Regions from separate parts of the Streptomyces sp. NPDC046909 genome, predicted to be linked through region 3. Evidence: riboswitches for the same ligand, from Rfam matches in the RefSeq annotation. Region 3 holds a riboswitch; each other region holds the start of a gene.
What was found. Region 3 has a riboswitch for cobalamin ahead of ABZ928_RS50695 (prenyltransferase/squalene oxidase repeat-containing protein). Riboswitches for the same ligand answer to the same signal wherever they lie in the genome.
Positions count from the first base shown of each region.

Region 1: it holds a riboswitch for cobalamin, as region 3 does, so the genes downstream of both, ABZ928_RS22730 (CbtB-domain containing protein) here and ABZ928_RS50695 (prenyltransferase/squalene oxidase repeat-containing protein) in region 3, are expected to answer to the same signal.
Region 2: it holds a riboswitch for cobalamin, as region 3 does, so the genes downstream of both, ABZ928_RS46410 (cobalamin biosynthesis protein) here and ABZ928_RS50695 (prenyltransferase/squalene oxidase repeat-containing protein) in region 3, are expected to answer to the same signal.

Region 1 is NZ_JBEYXC010000006.1:431,649-438,938, reverse strand. It holds gene ABZ928_RS22755 (serine/threonine-protein kinase) at 1-688, opposite strand, end outside; gene ABZ928_RS22750 (oxygenase MpaB family protein) at 746-1,594, opposite strand; gene ABZ928_RS22745 (hypothetical protein) at 1,587-1,913, opposite strand; gene ABZ928_RS22740 (acyl-CoA dehydrogenase family protein) at 1,923-3,101, opposite strand; gene ABZ928_RS22735 (CbtA family protein) at 3,264-4,025, opposite strand; gene ABZ928_RS22730 (CbtB-domain containing protein) at 4,051-4,272, opposite strand; cobalamin riboswitch at 4,311-4,464, opposite strand; gene ABZ928_RS22725 (histidine phosphatase family protein) at 4,560-5,126, shown strand; gene ABZ928_RS22720 (ferredoxin) at 5,239-5,610, opposite strand; gene ABZ928_RS22715 (DUF6479 family protein) at 5,717-6,082, shown strand; gene ABZ928_RS22710 (hypothetical protein) at 6,169-6,519, shown strand; gene ABZ928_RS22705 (DUF6454 family protein) at 6,655-7,290, shown strand, end outside.
Region 2 is NZ_JBEYXC010000022.1:99,770-107,059, forward strand. It holds gene cobN (cobaltochelatase subunit CobN) at 1-680, opposite strand, end outside; gene ABZ928_RS46405 (cobyric acid synthase) at 677-2,185, opposite strand; gene ABZ928_RS46410 (cobalamin biosynthesis protein) at 2,182-3,123, opposite strand; cobalamin riboswitch at 3,223-3,365, opposite strand; gene ABZ928_RS46415 (hypothetical protein) at 3,497-3,718, opposite strand; gene ABZ928_RS46420 (inorganic phosphate transporter) at 3,756-5,000, opposite strand; gene ABZ928_RS46425 (lysozyme) at 5,156-5,905, opposite strand; gene ABZ928_RS46430 (class II aldolase/adducin family protein) at 6,102-6,833, shown strand; gene ABZ928_RS46435 (alpha/beta fold hydrolase) at 6,941-7,290, shown strand, end outside.
Region 3 is NZ_JBEYXC010000029.1:64,585-71,874, forward strand. It holds gene ABZ928_RS50685 (nuclear transport factor 2 family protein) at 1-433, shown strand, start outside; gene ABZ928_RS50690 (phosphotransferase) at 467-1,117, opposite strand; cobalamin riboswitch at 1,165-1,301, shown strand; gene ABZ928_RS50695 (prenyltransferase/squalene oxidase repeat-containing protein) at 1,416-2,657, shown strand; gene ABZ928_RS50700 (SCO2322 family protein) at 2,672-3,331, shown strand; gene ABZ928_RS50705 (energy-coupling factor transporter transmembrane component T) at 3,324-4,460, shown strand; gene ABZ928_RS50710 (ATP-binding cassette domain-containing protein) at 4,457-6,274, shown strand; gene ABZ928_RS50715 (ECF transporter S component) at 6,334-7,164, shown strand.

The sequences.
Region 1 (7,290 bases), on a different contig from region 3:
GGATCGCCCACGCGTCCTCCAGGTCGAACGGCGGTACCCCGGTGGCGATCTCGTACAGCACGCACCCCAGCGAGTAGAGGTCGCTGCGCTGGTCCACCTCGGAGCCGCCGATCTGCTCCGGCGACATGTAGTGCGGGGTGCCCATGGCGATGCCGGTGCCGGTGAGCCGGGAGGTGAAGCCGATGTCGTGGCCGAGCCGGGCGATGCCGAAGTCGCAGATCTTCACTGTGCCGTCGGTGAGCCGCATGATGTTCGCGGGCTTCAGGTCGCGGTGCACGATGCCCTGTTGGTGGGTGTAGGCGAGGGCGGCGGAGACCTGGTCGGCGATCTCGACGACGTCCGCGACGGGCAGCGGATGGTGTTTGTTGTCCTCCAGGAGCTGGCTGAGGTTGCGGCCCTCCAGCAACTCCATGACGAGATACAGGATTCCGTCGGACTCCCCGAAGTCATGGACGACGGTGACTCCGCGGTGCTGGAGGGCGGCGGCCACCCGGGCCTCTCTGCGGAACCTCTCGCGCAGCACCCGGGTGAAGGACTGGTCGTGGGACGGGCCCAGCGGCTTGAGGCACTTCACGGCTACATGACGGCCCAGCGACTCGTCGCGTGCCCGCCACACCTCGCCCATGCCGCCGCGCCCGATCAGGTCGAGCAGCCGGTACCGGCCCTGGATCAGCTTGCTGTCCCCCATCTGCTGCGATCGCCCCCGATGGTCTCGCCCCGCCCCTGGCCCGTCCAGTATGGCGAGCTATCTACCCACTTTGTATGGTGCGGGCCGCGAGCCGGGGCCGAGCCGTGACATGGCCCGGATGATGTGTTTGGGCGGGAGTTGCCAGCGAAGACGTGCGGGAACACAGCGCAACAGGGTGCCCGTGGCACGCAACTGGCGGGTGACGGTGGCGGGTTTCGGGGCCGGTCTGCCGTACAGCTCGTGGGCGTACGGCGGCAGAGCGGCGTACGCCAGTTGTGCCACGCGCCGCCACAGCACCTCGCGCGCCGGGATGAGCAGGGGGTGCGTCGGCGGGCGGAGCAGGAAGTCGTCCACCGCGCGTGCCTCGGGTCCGACGGCGAGTTCGGGACGCACCTTCTCGAAGTAGGCGGCCATCTCGGCCTGGTCGGCGGGTACGGCGTCCGGGTCGAGGCCCACCAGACGGGCGCTGACGCGGTGTTCGGCGATGTAGCGGTCGGCCAGCGCGTCGGTGAGGTGGAATCCGGAGCGGCGCGCGACGTGCAGATAGGAGTCGATCTCGGCGCAGTGCACCCACAGCAGCAGCTCGGGTTCGTCGACGCCGTACCGCTCCCCCGTGTCCGGGTCGACGGCCGACAGCATGGTGTGGATCTTCCGGACCCGCGCGCCCGCCTTCTCCGCCGCCTCGGTGGTGCCGTACGTGATGGTGCCGACGAAGTTCGCGGTGCGCAGGAGGCGGCCCCAGGCGTCCTGGCGGAAGTCCGAGTTCTGCATGACGCCGCGCACCGCTCGCGGGTGCAGGGCCTGGAGATAGAGCGCGCGGACGCCGGCGACCCACATCATGGGGTCGCCGTGCATCTGCCAGGTGACCGACTTCGGCGTGAACAGCCCCGGGTCGGCGTCAGCCATTCGTGCCACCTCCGCCCTGTCCCAGCGGAAGGTCCTCGACCAGGACGTCGATGACCAGAATCGCGAACGAGACGCCCAGCAGGGTCCAGGCCGCGTAGCGCTGGCCGAACGAGTCGTCGCGGTAGTGGACGGCGACGAGGCCGACGACCACGGCCGCCGCGGCGCTGGCCGTGCTCACCGCGTGCAGCACCCACCAGAGCCAGGGACCGCCATACGTGGCGCGCTTCTTCCCCGACCGGTGCGTCACCAGTTTGGTGAAGAGCAGTACGACCGCCACGGTCACGACATTGTTGTAGAAGTCCGGTTCGAAGCCTGCCACATCCGCAGGCTAACGCCGTACCCGCGGCATCCCCAGACCGATCCACGAGATGATCTCGCGCTGGATCTCGTTGTTGCCGCCGCCGAAGGTGAAGATGACGGCCGAGCGGTAGCCTCGCTCCAGCTCGCCGTGGAGGACGGTGCCCGCCGAGCCCTCCTTGAGGGCGCCCGCAGCTCCCACGATCTCCATGAGCCAGGCGTAGGCGTCGCGGCGGGCCTCGGAGCCGTACACCTTGACCGCGGAGGCGTCCTGCGGGGTGAGGGTGCCGTCCTGGACGGCGCTGACCATCTGCCAGTTGAGGAGTTTGAGGGCTTCGAGGCGGGTGTGGGTGCGGGCGAGGCGGCGGCGTACCCAGGGGAGGTCGACGACGCGGCGGCCGTCGGTGAGTTTGGTCTCGGTGGCCCAGCGCTGGACGTCGTGGAGGGCGCGGATCGCCATGGTGCCGTGGGCGGCGAGGGTGACGCGTTCGTGGTTGAGCTGGTTGGTGATCAGGCGCCAGCCCTGGTTCTCGGCGCCGACGCGGCGGGTGACGGGGACGCGGATGTCCTCGTAGTAGCTGGCCGTGGTGTCGTGTCCGGCGAGGGTGTTGATGACGGTGCAGGAGTAGCCGGGGTCGGTGGTCGGCACCAGGAGCATGGTGATGCCCTTGTGGGGCGGGGCGTCCGGGTCGGTGCGGGTCGCGAGCCACACCCAGTCCGCGGTGTCGCCGTTGGTCGTCCAGATCTTCTGGCCGTTGACGACGTACTCGTCGCCGTCCCGTACCGCGCGCGTCTTCAGGGAGGCGAGGTCGGTGCCCGCGTCGGGCTCGCTGTAGCCGATCGCGAAGTCGATCTCGCCGGAGAGGATCTTCGGCAGGAAGTACGCCTTCTGCTCGTCCGTGCCGTACTGCATGATCGTCGGGCCGACGGTGTTCAGCGCCATGAGCGGCAGCGGCACTCCGGCCTGGGCGGCCTCGTCGAAGAAGATGAACTGCTCGATCGCGCTCAGGCCCCGGCCGCCGTACTCCTCGGGCCAGCCCACGCCGAGCCAGCGGTCCGCGCCGAGCCGTCGGATGATGTCGCGGTAGAAGCGCTTCTGCTCCCGTTTGTCGCCGTGCCGGGCGTGCGCGTCCTCCGGGACCAACTGGGCGAAGTAGGCGCGCAGTTCGGTGCGCAGCCGCTGCTGCTCGGGCGTGTATTCGAGATGCACGGCGCCTCCAGGCTCCCCGGGACCGGTCCTGTCGGCGCACACGGTAGAACGTGTTTCAGAAATTGGGAATGGTGAGGGCGTACGAAGAGACCGGGCGAGGGCACGCGAAAGGGCCCCTGGCGTACCAGGGGCCCTTTCGTGGTGAGGTGACGCGCGAACCGCTCAGTGGGCGACGGGAGTCGGCCGCGCCGCGCCCGCCGTCTCCTTGGCCGCCCTGGGGACCAGCAGCCGCTCCGCCAGCAGCCCGAAGAGCAGCCCGAAGGAGGTCCACAGGGTCACCTGGACGGCGAGGGCGGCGAGCCGGTACTGCCACAGCAGCGCGGCCGGGAAGTGCTCCGGCACCTCGTTGAACGACGGCAGGAAGGCGTACGCCAGACCGACGACGAGGACGAAGAACGCGCCCGCCGCGAGGGTGGCGTTCCAGTTGCCCAGGCGGGGCGCGAGGCGCTTGCCCAGGATGACCGCGCCGACCGTGAGCAGCACGCTGAGCACGATCATCAGGAAGAACAGCGCGGTGCGCTGGTTGAGGGTGTCGGGGTCGCCCACGGCCGGCGGGTTGGCCGGGTACTTCAGGAACGGGACGACGTAGACGGAGCCCAGTCCGGCGGCCGCCAGGAGCAGCGCGCTCGCGCGCGGCCCGAAGCGGCCGATCCGGCCGAGCGCGAAGCAGTACGCGAGCGCCGCGATACCGCCGAAGGCGACCCCGTAGACGAGGACGCCGGTGGACAGGCCGGCGGTGGACTGCAGGGTGCGGCTGACGAGTTCCTCGCCGCCGTGCTCGTGGGCGTGGGACTCCTCGAAGGCGATCGCCTGATCGACCTTCGGTTCACCCAGGAAGTACGCGACCACGAGCGCGGCCAGACCCGCGGCGAGGCCCGCGAGCATGCCGCGGACCAACAGGTTTCTGACAGTTGCGGAGTTCATGAGCGGAAGTGCTTCCTCGTCGCTGTCAGTGGCAGGGGAAGCCGAGCAGGTGGCGGGCGTCGTGCACCCACTCGTGGACCCCCTCACCGGAGATGAGGGAGGTGGCGCCCTGTTCGGCGCCGACGAAGTAGAGCAGGACCAGCATCAGCACGCCGAAGAAGACCGCCCAGGGGGCGATGGCGCCGATCGGCAGCTTTGCGGGTACGGCGGTGGAGCTGGTGGTCGGCTGGGCGACGGTCTGCGCCATGGCAGGAGCCTCCTGGGGGAACTCGCGTCCCGTTTCGGTGGTGCACAGGACGACGGGGCGGGTCTGACTCACCCGGCCCGCACCCGAAGGGCGTTCCCGGCATACAGTGGCGCGACCGTGCCGGAATCCCACCGGCTTCCACCGAACCGTCGTCGATATCCACGAGAAGGTACCGCGTGGGAGAGGTGCGGCCAAGAGCGCATGGGAGCACCCCGGGCGCTCCCGGAGGGCTGTTCGGCCCGTCAAATGCCGATCTTGGAGGGGTTGTTGAGCGGGGGAAGGGACGTATGACCAGCCGAGTGATGTTGATCTCACCCGCGATCACGGAGGCGCTGCGGGAGGCCAGGTTCGACGACGGCTGCTCTCTCGACGCCTCCGGGCGCCGCCTCGCCGAGGCCGCCGCGGGCACCCTCCCGGCAGCTGACCTGGTCGTCTGCTCCCCCACCGTGCGCTGCCGGGAGACGGCCGCCGCGCTCGGGCTGCGCGCCGAGGACGCGGCACCGCTGGCGGCCCTGGACGCCGGGCGCTGGCGCGGTTCGACCTTGGCCGACGTGAGCGCCAAGGAGCCGGAGTCACTGGCCCGTTGGCTCGCGGACCCCGAGTCGGCGCCGCACGACGGCGAGTCGGTGCGCGCGGTGTGCGACCGAGTCGGACGGTGGCTGGACACGGTCGCCGACGGCGCGGGGCGCGTCATCGCCGTGGCCGAGCCCGAACTCGCGCGCGCGGTGGTCGTACGGGCCCTCGGCGCACCGGAGTCGGCGTTCTGGCGCACGGACGTCCCGCCACTGACGGTCGTCGAGCTCAGCGGCCGACTGGGGCGCTGGAACGTACGCCTGGGGCGTGCGCTGGGCTGAGGTGGGCTCGGCGCGGTGTCGAGGGCTGGTTCAGGGCGATCGGCCCCTCCGCCGGGCTCAGTTCAGCGCTCAGTGCGCCGCTCAGTACGCCGTACGCCGCTCAGTTCTGCGCTCAGCGCAGCGTCGCCATGAAGTCCGTGCAGGCCTGGGCGCAGTCGCGGCAGGCCTTCGCGCCCTCCTCGGCGCCGGGGCGGCCGTCGAAGGCGTGGGCGCACTCCAGGCACACCGTCCGGCACCATTCCAGCTGGACGCGGATGGCGTTCTCGTCCAGCCGGTTCTGCTCGGACAGCACCCGGCACGTCGCGTCGCAGACCTCCGCGCACATGATGCCCTTGCGTCGTACGAGTTCCTGTTCCTCGGTCCCGTCCGGATCCACGAGGCTCGCGCGCAGGGCACACGCCCGGGCGCACTCGGTGCACGCCTGTGCGCAGACGAAGCGGTCCTCCAGGTACCGGAAGAGCTCCTGCTGGGTTGTCGTCGTCACACCGGGCGGGTAGCCGTGGTGGATCGTGTCAAACCCCGCGCTCCCAAGGGTTTCGGCCTGTTTCTCCGGTTTGGTTCGCACGGGACGCCAGGGGTACTCGCGTGCCATGACTACCGCATGGATGGACGTGGCCGCGGGCCGGGGCGCCCTCGGCATCGGGCTGCTCGTCGCGGGTCTCGTGGTCGTGGCGATGCTGATCGGCGCCTTCTGGATGGGCGCTCGCATACGCCGGCGTGAGCCACCGCCGCCGACCCCCGAGGAGCAGCCGCGGCTGCCCGAGGGCGGTCCGGTCCGTGAGATCCGGGAGAACCGGGAGCCCGACGAGGTGCCCCGCGGCGACCGCAGGGTGCTCCCGCACGAGTCGCCCGCGTTCGGCAACTCCCCCACCCGCACGGGCCCGGAGAAGGAACGGCCCCGGTGGACCGAGGGCAGCAGCGGTTCCTTCGGCAGCGGCGGCCCCGGCGGCCGCTGACCGACCTGGGCGTGCACGGATCGCACGGCGTACGCACCGGGCACGTTTGGGACCTCGTACGCATCGCACAGAGGGGAGCGAGCTCCATGACCGACTCCGGTCGCGACACCCTGCCTCTGCCCGACTACGACCACCTCCCCATCGGCGGCCTGGAGAGCCGCGTACGGTCGCTCGGCTCGGAGGACGTACAGACCCTGCTCGCCTACGAGCGCACGCACGGCGACCGTCTCCCCGTGACCGAGGTGCTCACGGCCCGGCTGGAGCAGCTGGACGCCGGTGCGGAACCGACCGACGGTGATCCGCGGGCGCTGCGCCCCGAGCAGCGGGCGGGCCGGGCGGGCTCGCCCGTGTCGCCGGTGACCTCGCCGCAGCCGTTCAGCCCGCCGCCGCACGGCACACCCGACCAGCGCGGCAAGCCGAAGGGTGACCGTACGTAGCCGCGGCGGCACGGGCGCGGTGGCGATCAGGCACGGTCCATGCTGTGATCGTTGCTCCGGGGGAACCGCACACGACCGGGTGAAGGGCCGCCCACGCGAGCCGTCCACGCCCGCACGGTGTCCGAGGAGCGGCCCATGGGCGTGCAGCTGACCGTCAATGAAGCGATCACCCGGCTCACCAGAGCCACCCCATGGGTCACCGTGGACCGGATCCCCCTCGACTTCGCCTGCCATCACCCGCAGGGGCTCGACCGCGTCGGCGAGAACTTCTTCCTCAGCAGCGCGGAGATCCTGGAAGCCACCGTCCGCCACGAGCATCCCGAACCCGGCGGCCCGGACCGCACCGCCGGCAAAGGCGTCGGCCACCTCTACGAGATGGACCCGACAGGGCGGATGCTGCGCGAGTGGACGCTCGGCGAGGACACGATCTACCACCCCAGCGGCCTGACCTTCGACGGCGAGCACGTGTGGGTGCCGACGGCCGAGTACCGCCCCGACTCGCGGTCGATCATGTACCGGATCGACCCGGTGACCGGTGACGTCACGGAGGACTTCCGCTACCCCGACCATCTCGGCGGCGTCTCCCGCGATCCCGGCACCGGGCAGCTGTACGGCATCACCTGGGGCGGCCGGCGCATCCTCGAACTGACCTCGGACGGCGCGCTGCACCGCGAGGTCCCCGTGCGCAGCCATTACGTCGACTTCCAGGACTGCGTGGAGATGGCTGACGGCCTCGCGTCCTGGACGGGGATCGCCGAGTACCCGGACGGT
Region 2 (7,290 bases), on a different contig from region 3:
GACGCCTGCGAGGCATGCGTGCCACCGGCGGCGAGGACGGTCGCGACGAGCGCGTCGGTCTTCCCGAGGATCTCGTACAGCCCGGCGTCCGCCCCGCGCAGCGAACCGCAGTACACGGGAAGGGCGTTGGCCCCCCGCGCCTCGATCGCGTCGCACAGGGTGTCCACGAAGCCGGTGTTGCCGCTCAGCTCATGGGCTCGGTAGAAGAGCACGCCGACGGTCGGCCGGCCCTCCTCGTAGGCGTACGAGCCGTGGACGCCGTACTCCGGCATCTTCTGCGGCTCGACGAACCCCTCACCGGTCAGCAGCACGGTGTCCGACAGGAACCGCGCGAGCTCGGTGAGGTTCGCGGTCCCGCCCTCGACCAGGTACTTCAGCGCCTTGGCGACGACACCCGCCGGGACGGACGACTCGGCCATCAACTCGGCGTCCGGAACGGCCTCGCCGCCCAGCAGCACGGTCGGGATCCCGGCGGCCTTCAGCGCGGCCAGCCCGTCCTCCCAGGCGCGCTTGCCACCGAGCAGCCGTACGACGGCGATGTCCGCGCCCTCGACGAGCGCGGGCAGCTCGGCGGCCACGTCCACGCGGGTCGGGTTGCCGATGCGGTAGTCGGCACCGGAGGCGGCCCGCGCCGCCAACAGGTCCGTGTCGGCGGTCGACAACAACAACACAGTGCTCATGCGGGCGCTCCCGGTGGAATGAAAGGCAGTCCTTGCGGCGCGCCGGACTCGATGAGCCGCCACAGCGCGTCCGTGTCCGCGTGCTGTTCGATGAGGTCGCCGAGCCGGTCGAGCTGCTCCTCGCGCAGCGCGGCGAAAGAGGTGTCGGGCGCCGGCACGAAACGGCGGCCCGCGGCGGCCGCCACTTCGCGCAGGAAGGCCCGCCGGAACCCGTCCGACTCCAGGGAGCCGTGCCAGTGGGTGCCCCAGGTGTGGCCGACGCGGATGCCGTCCAGGAAGGGCTCGCCTCCGCTGATGTCAGCGACTCCGTGATGGATCTCGTACCCCTCGACCCGCTCGCCGAGGGCTTCCCCCACCGGCCGGGTGAGGGTCTTCTCGCGGGCGAACCGCACGCGTACGGGCAGCACGCCGAGCCCCTCGACATGCCCCTGCCGGCTCTCCACCTCGTCCTCGATGTGCTCGCCGAGCACCTGGAAGCCGCCGCAGATGCCGAGGACGGGCCGCTGCTCGGCGACCCTGCGCTTGAGGGCCTCCGCGAGCCCCCTCTCCCGCAGCCACTCCAGTGCCCGGACGGTCCCCCGGGTGCCGGGGATCACGACGAGATCGGCGTCGGCCAGCTCTTCCGGCCGGTCCACGAACCGCACCACGACACCCGGTTCGGCGGCGAGGGCGTCCACGTCGGTGAAGTTCGACATGAGGGGGATGGCACAGACGGCGACCCGCAGCACGTCCTCCCCGACGGGGGGCGCGGTGTTCGACTCCCGCACGGTCCCGCGCAACGACACCCGCAGCCCGTCTTCTTCATCGATCCCGAGTCCGTGCTGGAAGGGCAGGACGCCGTAGGTGTGCCGCCCGGTGAGCCCGTGGAGCATGTCGAGCCCGGGTTCGAGGAGGGAGACATCCCCGCGGAACTTGTTGACGAGGAACCCGGCGACCAGGGCCTGGTCCTCGGGCGAGAGGAGCGCCACGGTCCCGAAGAAGGAGGCGAAGACGCCCCCGCGGTCGATGTCGCCGACGACCAGCACGGGAAGCCCGGCGTTCCGGGCGATCCCCATGTTGACGATGTCGGTCCGCCGGAGATTGATCTCGGCCGGGCTCCCGGCCCCCTCACAGATCACCGCGTCATACGTGCCCCGCAGTTCGGCGAGACAGTCCAGCACGGTCCCGAGCAGCCGCTGCTGCCGCCCCCCGTGATACCCCCGGGCGCTCAACTCGCCCACGGGCTTCCCGAGCAGCACGACCTGGCTGCTCTGCTCACCGCCGGGCTTGAGCAGCACGGGATTCATGAGCGCGGTCGGCTCGACCCGGCAGGCCTGGGCCTGCATGGCCTGAGCCCGCCCGATCTCAGCCCCTTCCTTCGTCACGAACGAATTGAGGGACATGTTCTGCGCCTTGAAGGGCGCGACCTTGACCCCTTGCCGTACCAGCCACCGGCAGATCCCGGCGGTGACGACACTCTTGCCGGCGTCGGAGGTGGTCCCGGCGACGAGCAGCCCCCCGCTCATGACGTACGTCCCTTCCCCAGGGCCCGCGCGGCGACACCGACGCCGAGCGCGAGCAGTCCGACGCGCCGGGAGAGCCGTACGGCGCGCTCGATGTCGTGCGTGGCGACGGCCCGTCCCCGGGTGTTGAGCACGGGCCGGTGCTCGACCCGCCCGGCGTACGACAGCGTCCCGCCGAGCCGCACCCCGAGCGCCCCCGCGAACGAGGCCTCCACGGGCCCGGCGTTGGGACTCGGATGCTTGCCGGCGTCCTCCCGCCACGCCCGCACGGCACCGCGAGGGTCACCACCGGCGGCCGTGGCGAGTACGGCGGTCAGCCGCGCCCCCGGCCACCCGGCGACGTCGTCGAGCCGGGCGGAGGCCCACCCGTAGCGCCGGTACCGCGCGGACTTGTGCCCGACCATCGCGTCGAGCGTGTTGACGGCCCGGAACCCGAGCAGCCCGGGAACCCCACCGAGCGCCCCCCACACCAGCGCCCCCACGACGGCATCGGACGTGTTCTCGGCAACGGACTCCACCACGGCCCGCGCGATCCCGTCCGCGTCCAGGGCCTGCGGATCCCGCCCGCACAGATGCGGCAGCCGCTCCCGCGCACCCTCGACGTCCCCGGCCTCCAGGGCCCGCCCGATGACCCGGGCCTCGCGCGCGAGCGAAGTCCCGCCCACGACGGCCCAGGTGGCGACCCCGGTCAGCGCGACGGAAGCGGCGGCGGAGGACCGTACGACTCTCTGCGCGAGGGCCCCGGTGACCACGGCACCCCCGGCACAGACGACGGCATGCAGCGCCCCCCACGCGCGGTGGTCCCGCCACAGCACCCGCTCCACGGCACCCGCGGCCCGCCCGAACGCGGCGACCGGATGCCCCCGGCGCGGATCACCGAGCAGCAGATCCCCGACGAGCCCGGCGGCGGCGCCGTACGCGAAGACGCGATCGGCACGCATCGGCTCAGCCGGCCGTGGGGTCGGGCAGCGACCTGGTGCGGTACCTCAAACGGCAGGCGAGCATGGCGATATGTCCTCACTCAGGGTGTCCACGCCCTGGTTCGACGAGACCGACGGCGAGAGTTCCTGGCTCCCGGGGCTACCTACCCCGGTGACAGTGGCGGGACCGCGCCGGACTTCCACCGGCTTCCTCTTCTGCCGTCGTACATGGCTCCGGCAGTCCACCATGGGCCCGGAAGGGCCGTCAACTTGCTGTTGACCTGCGACGGGAGAGTGTGCCGAGGCCCACATGCGGCCGGTCACAGCCGTCACAAAAGAGTGGGGTGCGGGACGGTGAACCGTCCCGCACCCCACCGGATGTCCGGTCGTCGCGTCAGGCGACGATCAGATAGATCCCGTACCCCACGGCCGCCGCGCACGCCGCGAAGCAGGCGTAGGCGCCGGCCACCGCGGCGGCCGCGGTGCCGCCCTGGGCCACTGCCCGCTCCTGGCGGGAGAGGCCCATGATGCCGAGGGTGAAGAGGGCCACGAGGGCCACGGTGACCACGAGGCTGACGCCGAAGACGGAGCCCAGTGCTGCCCAGTCGATTTCCATGCGGGTGATTCCTTCGTTGCTGCTGGGTGCGGGCGGCTCAGACGGCGGCGGCCGGCGGGGCCGCGGGCTCCGTGGTGGCGGCCGGGGACGGGATGGTGGCGGTCAGGTCGTCCGCGACCGTGCCGGTGGGCGGCGGGGTCACGGCCGCGATCGCCGTGGTGACCACGCCGGCCGGCTCGCCGTCGGTGTCGTTGACGTTGGACGCGTCCACGACCTCGCGGCGGGAGATCTTCCAGATCGCGGCGCTGGAGGCGATCAGGAAGACCGCCACGACCGCCGTGCCCCAGTCGCCGAGGTCGGTGACCGACTCCGCGAGGGCGCCTACGAGGGCTGCCGCCGGGAGCGTCAGGCCCCAGGCCACGAACATGCGGGTCGCCGTGGACCAGCGGACCACGCCGCCCTTGCGGCCGAGGCCGGCGCCCATCACCGAACCGGAGACGGAGTGCGTGGTGGAGAGGGAGAAGCCCAGGTGCGAGGAGGCGAGGATGACCGTCGCGGCGCTGGTCTGGGCGGCGAAGCCCTGCTGCGGCTGGAGGTCGGTCAGGCCCTTGCCCATCGTGCGGATGATGCGCCAGCCGCCGAGGTAGGTGCCGAGCGCGATGGCCAGACCCGCGGAGAGGATGACCCAGGTGGGCGGGTCGGAGTCGGGGGCGACGGCGCCGCCGGCGACGAGGGCGAGGGTGATGATGCCCATCGTCTTCTGCGCGTCGTTCGTGCCGTGGGCGAGGGAGACCAGGCCGGCCGAGGCGATCTGGCCCGCGCGGAAGCCCTTGGCCGCCGCCTTGCCGTCGGCCTTCTTGCCGAGGGTGTAGGAGAGGCGGGTTGCCAGCATGGCGGCGAGGCCCGCGACGACGGGCGCCGCGATCGCCGGGATGAGGACCTTGGTGACGAGGACGTCACCGTGGACCGCGCCCATGCCCGCCGAGGCGATGGTGGCGCCGATCAGACCGCCCATGAGGGCGTGCGAGGAGCTGGAGGGGAGTCCGACCAGCCAGGTCAGCAGGTTCCAGAGGATCGCGCCCACCAGGGCGGCGAATATGACCTCGGGACGTATGCCGCTCTCGTCGACGAGACCCTTGGAGATCGTGTTGGCGACCTCCACGGAGAGGAAGGCGCCTACAAGGTTCAGCACGGCGGACATGGCCACCGCGACCTTGGGCTTGAGCGCACCGGTCGAGATGGTGGTGGCCATCGCGTTCGCGGTGTCGTGAAAACCGTTCGTGAAATCGAACGCGAGTGCGGTTACGACCACAATCGCGAGGATCAGCGAGAAGTTTTCCATTTACCCAGGCAATCGTTCGAGCGTCATTGGCTGGTCGAACGTAGGTAACCAGGGTGAACGGAAGGTGAACTGAGGCGGGCCGCACGGTGTCCGGAACCGAGGGTTTCCCCTCCGATCCTCCGGCGCGGTCCGGTACGGCCCAGCCGCCCCAGGGGTCACGAGCCCCGGGCGAACTTCCTCAGCTGTGTCATGGAGCCGTTGAAGAGATTCTGATCACCCGGCAGGCTGCCGCTGTTGTCGTACTGCCAGATCGTCCAGTACCCCCAGCCCTTGGGCAGGGCCCCGGCGTCCGCCGAGTTGTAGCGGGCGACCCACAGTGCGTGATTCGCGGCGAAGGCGGTGCTGCCGCCGGTGCAGACGTTCCACCAGTGGGCGGTCGTGTAGATCACCGGACGGCGCCCGGTGAGCCGCTTCACCTCGTTGCTGAAGGACTTGATCCAGCTGACCAGCGCCGCCTTCTTCATGCTGTAGCACTTGTGCTTGGCGTCGTACGGGTTGTACTCGATGTCGAGCGCCGGCGGCAGAGTCCAGCCGTCCGCGCTCCAGCCGCCGCCGTTGCGCACGAAGTACTGCGCCTGCGTCCTGCCCGACGACTTGTTCGGCAGGGCGAAGTGGTACGCCCCGCGGATCAGGCCCGCATCGCGCGAGCCGTTGTACTGCTGGTCGAAATACGGGTTGCGGTAGGTGTGGGACTCGGTCGCCTTGATGTAGACGAACTTCGCCCCCTTGGACTTCGCACTCTGCCAGTTGACGTTCTTCTGGTGCGAAGAGACGTCGTGCCCCTTGGGTTTACCGGCCGCCGAAGCCGGATACTCGGCCAGCGCGGTCCCCGTGAGGGTGAGCGCTGCCACGGAAGCCGCTATGAGGCGGGCGCGGTGACGGGAAGGTTTGCGATCACGGGCCATATTTCCCCCCGGAATGGCGACGTGCACGACAAATCAGGCAGAGATTACTGGAAGATCGGTGAAAGCTAGTCGATCTACGGCCAAGCCTCCGCGGAGGGTGAAGTATCCGCATTTGCGCCCTTCCGGACGCCGGGCCTCCGCCCTAAAGTGCCTCCGCCCGGCGGCACTTCGGGGCCGCACCTGACAGGATCGCGGCATGGCTGAGCAGCGACGCGACCAGCGGGACGTACGGGGTGCCGGGGAGGGCGCACAGGATGTGCCGGAGCCGTGGCGGCGGGGTGTGGGCGCCGAGGAGGCGACCGCCTGGGAGGAGCTCGTCGCGACCGCGCGTCGCACCGTCGCCGAGGGGCTCGTCGTCGGCACCTCCGGCAACGTCTCCGTGCGCGTCGGCGACACCGTGCTGGTCACGCCCTCGGGAGTGCCCTACGACCGGCTGACACCGGACGACATCACCGGCGTCGATCTCGACGGCCGGCAGGTCCTCGGCCGGCTCGTCCCGACGAGCGAGCTCCCCATGCACCTCGCGATCTACCGCGCCACCGACGCCGGCGCCGTCGTCCACACCCACGCCGTCCACGCGACGGCCGTCTCGACGCTCGTTCCGGAGCTCCCGGCGATCCACTACATGTCCGGCGCCCTCGGCGGCGCCGTCCGGGTTGCCCCGTATGCGACGTACGGCACCCAGGAGTTGGCCGAGAACATGCTCCACGCCCTCGCCGACCGCACCGGCTGCCTCCTCCGCAACCACGGCACGATCACCTACGGCACCACCCTCACCCAGGCCTACGACCGCACCGCCCAGCTGGAGTGGATGTGCCGCCTGTGGCTGACGGCGTCCTCGGTACCGGGCCTGAGCCCGAGCCTGCTGTCGGAGGAACAGGTGGGGGAGGCGGGGGAGAAGCTGCGGGGGTACGGGCAGCGGCAGTGACGAGCCCGCCGCGGCCCGCCCCCTCTCTTGCTGTCTCTTGCTGTGCGGCGTCACTCTCCACCGTCCTCCCGCTGGCCGGTGAGCGGGTACGCCAGGACACTGGACGGGTGCGCACTGTCAAAGCGACGGCCGCTGCCGTCACCGTGGCCCTGGCCGCCGGCGCCGCGAGCGTCGCCGCCGGACGACTCGCCAGCGACGCCGCGTTGAAGGCGCCCCCGGGTCGGCCCCTGCCCAACGAACCCCGGCTCACCGTGCACGCCACCGCGGCCGGCCAGATCGCGCTCACCCGGGACCTGGCCGCCCTGCGCCCCGGCACCTACGGCCTCGCCGGTGACGGCAGCCACGCGGTCGTCGGCCCCGTCCTCGGCACCGCGGCCCACTCCGCCGACACCGTCGTCCGCCGCCTGGAGCGCGTCACCCACGGCACTCTCAAGCCCGGCGACAAGGTGTGGCTCAC
Region 3 (7,290 bases):
CGCCTGTGAGCGCCTCGTCCTCGACTTCGTCCACCGCCTCGACATCGGCGACCCCGGGTCCGTGGCCGAGCTGTTCACCGAGGACGGCAGCTGGGAGTGGCCCACGCCGGGGGACGGGCGGCGGTTCGAGGGGCGGGCGGCACTGCGCGAGTACTTCGGGTCGCGCCCCGAGGACCGGCTGTCGCGGCGCGTGATGTCCAACGTCCTGGTCACGGTGACGTCTTCGGAGACGGCGTCGGCGACCTCGTACTTCACGACGTACCGGGTCGACGGCTACGGCGGCGGCATCGTGCCGCCCGGCGCGCCGGTCCAGGTCGGGCACTACGAGGACACGTTCCGGCGTACGGGGGACGGGAGTTGGCTGCTGGCGTCGCGTGCGCTGCATCTGCCGTTCGGGGGACCGACGCCTCAGGCGTCAGCGGTGAGCGCGTAGTCGAGGCTGCCACGACGGCCTTCACTTCGGCCTTCACGACGGCCAGTACGACCTGATCAACTCCTCCGCCTCACCGAGCAGTTCGACCTCCCGGCGGCTCATCGTCGGGTTGACGGCCCGCCGTCGCCGCGCCTCCGCCAGCCCCTCCCCGGTCGCCCCCGAGGGATCCGCGAGCAGCGCGGCCAGCATCGAGCCCGCCGCCTCCGCGAAGGGTTCGTCGCCCACGGCGACCTGGGCGAGGATCACCGCCGACATGCCCCAGTCGAGGCCGGGGTCGCCCTCCTCGGCGTTGGCCCAGTCGATGACGTAGGGCCCGTCGGGGGTGAGGATGACGTTGTCCGGATGCAGGTCCAGATGCACGATCCGCCCGGGGATGGCGTGCAACCGCCGCAGCAGCCCGGCCAGTTCCTCCCCCGCCTCCCGAGGCCCGATCCGCCCGGCGGCGAACGCGCCCAGCATCGTCGGCCCGTACAGCCGCTCCATGACGAGGTCGGTCCGCGAGCAGTCCTCGACCCGCACCCGGGGCACGGGGTAGCCATGCCCCCGCACCCGCTCCATCACGGCCGCCTCGGCGAGCGCGTCGCCGTACGGGTGCCGGGCGCGCCGCAGCACCCACGCCGCGTCGATCTCGTACACGTCGGAGGCCCGCCCCGAGCCGATCCGTCTCCCCGTCGCGATCCCCATGCCGGTGAACCTACCCGGCGCACAGCCGCCTCTCAGGGGGCTTGTTACGTGCCGGTAGAGTGGCCGGGTCGTCATCACACCCGTACGGGGGGAAGCCGGTGCAAATCCGGCGCTGACCCGCAACCGTGAGCCGCCCCACTCCCCGGGACGGCGAGCCGGATCGCCCCGCACGGTTCTAGTGACCGGCTCACGTGCATCGGCAACGGCCGCTGCACGGCACCGTCGAGGCATACGGAGCCGAGCCGCCGGGGTGTCCCGTGCTGCCCGGCTCCCCTTCAGGGAGAGGCACCCGCCGATCATGAACGTCCGCCGCAGCGCCGCGGTCCTGGCCGCCACCGCAGTGATCGGGGCGGCCGCACCGGCCGTGGCCGCGAGTCCTTCTCCCTCACCGTCGGTGGCGATACCCGAGGGGTTGTACGGGGCGGGGGATCCGACGTACGACGGGGTGTGGCGGCAGTCGTTGACGCTGCTGGCGCTGAACCGGCAGGGCGTGATCCCCGCCCAGAAGGCCGAGGACTGGCTGGCCGGGCAGCAGTGCGCGAGCGGCGCCTTCCCGGCGTTCCGCGCGGACACCACCAAGCCCTGCGACGCCAAGGTGATGGTCGACACCAACAGCACGGCCGCGGCCGTCCAGGCGCTCGCCACGGTCACCAGCCAGCATGAGGACGCGGTACGCAAGGGGCTCGCCTGGCTGAAGTCGGTGCAGAACGAGGACGGCGGCTGGGGCTACACGGCGGGCGGGGCGACCGACGCGAACTCCACGTCCGTCGTCATCGACGCGATCCTCGCCGCGAGCATGACAGGCACCGGGTCGATGAAGTCGTTCGAGAAGGACGGCAAGACCCCCTCCGACGCCCTGCTGAAGCTCGCCCTGCCCTGCACCGGCGACGGCGGCGCGTTCGCCTACCAGCCCGACAAGAAGGGCAAGCTCGTCGCCAACGCGGACGCCACGGCGGCGGCCGTGCTCAGCGGCCTGGGCGGGCAGCCTCAGATCTTCCTCCTCGGCGGTGAGCAGGCCTCCAAGTCCTGCGAGAAGCCCCGGGACTTCGAGCGGGCCGTCCACAACGGCGCCTCGTACCTCGCCGGGACCATGGCCAAGGACAAGTACCTTAAGTCCGCGCTCCCCGGCGCCGAGGACCAGCCGGACTACGGCAACACGGCCGACGCCGTGGTCGCCCTCTCCGCCGCCGATTTCAACGACGAGGCCGCCGCGTCCGTTCACTGGCTGGAGACCCACGCCCTGAAGTGGGCCGCGCAGAGCGGCCCGGCCGCGTACGCCCAGCTGATCTTCGCCGCCCGGGCCGGCGGCGTGGACCCGCGCGAGTTCGGCGGCAAGAACCTGGTCACCCTGCTGAACGCGACCGGCCCGAAGCCCGAGCACGTACCCACCCTGGACGAGGAACCCCTGCTGGAGGCGAACACCGACGAGGACGATGACGACGGCGCCCTCACCGTCGCCTGGACCGTCGGCGGCGGTCTCCTCCTCGGCTCCCTCATCGGCTCCGCCCTCATGCTCCGCGGCCGGAAGCGCGAGCAGTGACCCCCGTGACCTCCGTGACCCCCCGCCGCGCCGCCGCCCTCCTCCTCGCCGCGTTCCTCCTCGCGGCCCTCGCCCCCGCGTCCGCCCAGGCCACCGGCTACCGCTACTGGTCCTTCTGGGACCGCACCGGCACCGCCTGGACCTACGCCACCCAGGGCCCCGCCACCGCCGTCCCCTCCGACGGCGACGTCCAAGGCTTCCGGTTCGCCGTCAGCGCGGACTCCGCCGACGCGTCCACGCCCCGCGGTACGGCGGACTTCGCGACGATCTGCGCGAAGACCCCGGCGCCCGGGTCGGGCAGCAAGCGAGTGGCCCTGCTCATCGACTTCGGCACGCCCTCGGACGCCCCGAACGGCGAGACCCCTCCGACGGCCCGTACGGCCTGCGCGGTCGTCGCCGAGAACGCGACCACGGCCGAGGCCCTGGCAACGGTCGCGAAACCCCTCCGGTACGACACGAACGCCCTCCTGTGCGCCATCGCGGGGTATCCGGAGACGGGGTGCGGGGAGCAGGTCGCGGGAGGGGAGAAGCCGACGTCCACGGAGGAGCGGAAGAAGGAGAAGGACTCCGGGGGCAGCGGCCCGTCGATGGGACTGTTCGCGGGGGTGGCGGTGGTGACGGTGCTGGGCGGGGCGGCGGTGTGGCAGGCGAGGCGGCGGCGCCGCGATGCATAGGCCTGGCTGCGCCCAGCCACAGCACAGGGCACCCAGTGACCCGCCCCACAGTCACCACCGCCCCACCCCCCAACTCCACCCCGGCGCCTGGTGGCTCTGGTCCCTCGGCCTCGGCACCGCCGCCACCCGCACCACCAACCCCCTCCTCCTGACCCTCCTCATCACCACCTCCGCGTATGTCGTGACAACCTGCCGCCCCAACACCCCCTGGTCCCGCTCCTACACCGCGTTCGTCAAACTCGCCCTGGCCGTCCTCCTCATCCGCCTCGCCTTCACCACCTTTCTCGGTTCCCCCCTCCCCGGCACCCACGTACTCCTCACCCTCCCCGAACTCCCCCTCCCCGACTGGGCACAGGGCATCCGCCTGGGCGGCAAGGTGACCGCGGAGACCCTCACGTTCGCGTTCTACGACGGCCTGAAACTCGCCACCCTCCTGATCTGCGTAGGCGCGGCGAACGCCCTCGCAAGCCCCAGCCGCCTCCTCAAGTCCCTCCCGGGCGCCCTGTACGAGATGGGCGTCGCGGTGGTCGTCGCGATGACCTTCGCACCGAGCCTGATCGCCGACGTCCAGCGTCTCCGCGCCGCCCGTCGCCTCCGCGGCCGCCCGGACTCCGGCCTCCGCGGACTCCTCCAGGTCGCCCTCCCGGTCCTGGAGGGCGCGTTGGAACGCTCCGTGGCCCTCGCCGCCGCGATGGACGCGCGCGGATACGGCCGCACCGCCGACGTCCCTCCCCGTGTCCGCCGTACGACGACCGCACTCACCCTCGGCGGCCTGCTGGGCGTCTGCGCGGGAACGTACGGCCTGCTCACCGCCGACGGCGGCACGTACGGTCTCCCGGTCCTCCTCACCGGCCTGACCGCGGCCCTGGCAGGGCTCCGCCTGGGTGGCCGCCGCACCCCGCGCACCCGCTACCGCCCGGACCGCTGGACCACGCGCGCGTGCCTGGTCGCCGCGTCCGGCGCGACGGTGGCGGTCGCACTGGCAGTGGCAGCCACCCAGGCCCCAGCCGCGGCCCTCAACCCTGGCGTGATCCCCCTCACCGCCCCCACCCTCCCCCTCTGGCCCGCGGCGGCGATCCTCGTAGGCCTGCTCCCCGCCCTCCTCGCCCCTCACAAGGAGCCGTCGTGATCCGCTTCGAAGACGTCTCCGTCACCTACGAAGGAGCCCCCGAACCCGCCGTCCAGGGCGTGGACTTCGAGGTCCCGGAGGGCGAACTCGTCCTCCTGGCAGGCCCGTCGGGCACGGGAAAGTCGACGATCCTCAACACCGTAAGCGGCCTGGTCCCACACTTCACGGGCGGCACCCTCCGAGGCCGCGTCACCGTCGCCGGCCGCGACACCCGCACCCACAAACCCCGCGAACTCGCCGACGTCGTAGGCACGGTGGGCCAGGACCCCCTCTCCCACTTCGTGACGGACACGGTCGAGGAGGAACTCGCCTACGGCATGGAGTCCCTGGGCCTCGCCCCCGCCGTGATGCGCCGCCGAGTGGAGGAAACCCTCGACCTCCTCGGCCTGGCCGACCTCCGCAACCGCTCCCTCACCACCCTCTCCGGCGGCCAGCAGCAACGCGTGGCCATCGGCTCGGTCCTCACCCCCCACCCCCGAGCCCTCATCCTCGACGAACCCACCTCCGCCCTGGACCCCGCCGCCGCGGAAGAAGTCCTCGCGGTCCTCCAACGCCTCGTCCACGACCTCGGCACCACCATCCTCATGGCCGAACACCGCCTCGAACGAGTAATCCAGTACGCCGACCAGCTCGCCCTCCTCCCGACCCGAGGCGCAGCACCGGTACTGGGCACCCCGGCCGACATCATGGCCGTATCCCCGGTGTATCCACCGGTGGTGGACCTGGGACGACTGGCGGGCTGGTCACCGTTGCCCCTGACGGTGAGGGACGCGAGGCGGAGGGCGGGAGACCTGAGGGAGCAGCTGGAACTGCGCGCCGAGAGGCTCCCCGCGGGCACCCGCACCGCCGAGACACCGCCGCCCGCGGACAGCCGCACCGCCAAGACGCCGCCGTCTGCGGGCAATCGTGCCGCTGGGGCGGCACGGGTGGGCGCAGACGGCACCCCGCAAGCGCCGGGCCGCGCGACCCACCCCCGCCCAGCCCCCACCCGCCGCAACTGGTTCCGCAGGCTCACCCCCACCAGGTCCACCACCCCCACCACCTCCGCCCATCCCCCCACCCCTCCCCCCGCCGAAGTCCACGCCCTCTCCCTCCACCGCTCCCAGACCCGCGCCCTCCACAACATCACCCTCACCATCTCCCCCGGCGAAACCATCGCCCTCATGGGCCGCAACGGCGCCGGAAAATCCACCCTCCTCAACACCCTCGTAGGCCTCCTGGAACCCACCACAGGAAAGGTCCGCACCGGCGGAGCCGTCCCCCACCGCACCCCACCCCGAGACCTCGTCCACCACGTAGGCCTGGTCCCCCAGGAACCCCGCGACCTCCTCTACACCGACACCGTCGCGGCGGAGTGCGAGGCAGCCGACGCAGACGCCACCGCACCCCCCGGCACCTGCCGAGCCCTCGTCGACGACCTCCTCCCGGACGTACCGGACGACACCCACCCCCGGGACCTCTCCGAGGGCCAGCGCCTCGCCCTCGCCCTCGCCGTCGTACTCACCGCCCGCCCACCCCTGCTCCTCCTCGACGAACCCACCCGAGGCCTGGACTACGCGGCGAAGGCGAGACTCGTCACCCACCTCCGACAGCTCGCCACCGAGGGCCACGCCATCGTCCTGGCGACGCACGACGTGGAACTGGCCGCCGAGCTCGCCCACAGGGTCGTCCTCCTCGCCGAGGGCAAAGTGATCGCGGACGGCCCGGCGGCGGACATCGTCGTGACCTCCCCCTCCTTCGCCCCGCAGGTCAGCAAGATCCTCGCCCCACAGAAGTGGCTCACGGTGGCACAGGTGAAGGAGGCCCTCGCATGAAGTCGATGAAGTCGATGAAGTCGATGGAGTCGATGCAGTCGATGCAGTCCACGCGGTCCATGAAGGCCCCGAAGGTCATCCACCTCGGCCCCCGCTCCATAACCGCCCTGCTCCTGGTCAGCGCAGTCGGCGTAGGCGCCCTCGGCTGGCCCTTCCTCGCCCCGCCGAAGTCCGCGGCCAACGCCCACTCCCAGGACGCGCCCTGGCTCTTCGCCGGCCTGCTCGTGCTCCTCGTACTGGTCCTCGCGGCGACGATCTCCGAGTCGGGCCTGGGCCCGAAGGCGGTGGCGATGCTGGGCGTCCTCGCGGCGACGGGCGCGGCGCTGCGCCCGCTGGGCGCGGGGACCGCCGGTATCGAACCGATGTTCTTCCTGATGCTGCTCAGCGGAAGGGTCCTCGGCCCGGGCTTCGGTTTCGTCCTCGGCTCGGTGTCGATGTTCGCGTCCGCGCTGCTGACGGGCGGGGTGGGGCCGTGGATGCCGTTCCAGATGCTGGCGATGGGCTGGTTCGCGATGGGCGCGGGCCTGCTGCCGGGGTCGCGGCGCCTGCGCGGCCGGGCGGAGCTGGCGCTGCTGGCGGGCTACGGCTTCGTCGCCGCGTTCGCGTACGGCACGCTCACCAACCTCGCCGGCTGGCCGTTCATGCAGCAGAGCACCTCGAACATCGCCTTCGACCCGGACGACCCGGCCCCCGCCAACCTGGCCCGTTTCGTCGTCTACTGTCTGGCCACCTCGATGGGCTGGGACCTGGGCCGGGCCCTGTGCACGGTCGTCCTGACCTTCCTCCTCGGCCCGGCCGTGCTCAGGGCGCTACGCAGAGCCACCCGGCGGGCGGCGTTCGAGACCGCGGTCACTTTCGAGCCTCGCCGACCGGTGAACCGTCCCACATGACCCACATCACTCACTATATACCCTAGTAGTGCATTTCGGACGCCATGCTCATGCCATAACAGCCCCTGACCTGCACATTGAGAGCCAGCTCACACCGACCACGCCACCCCCACATACGACCACAAC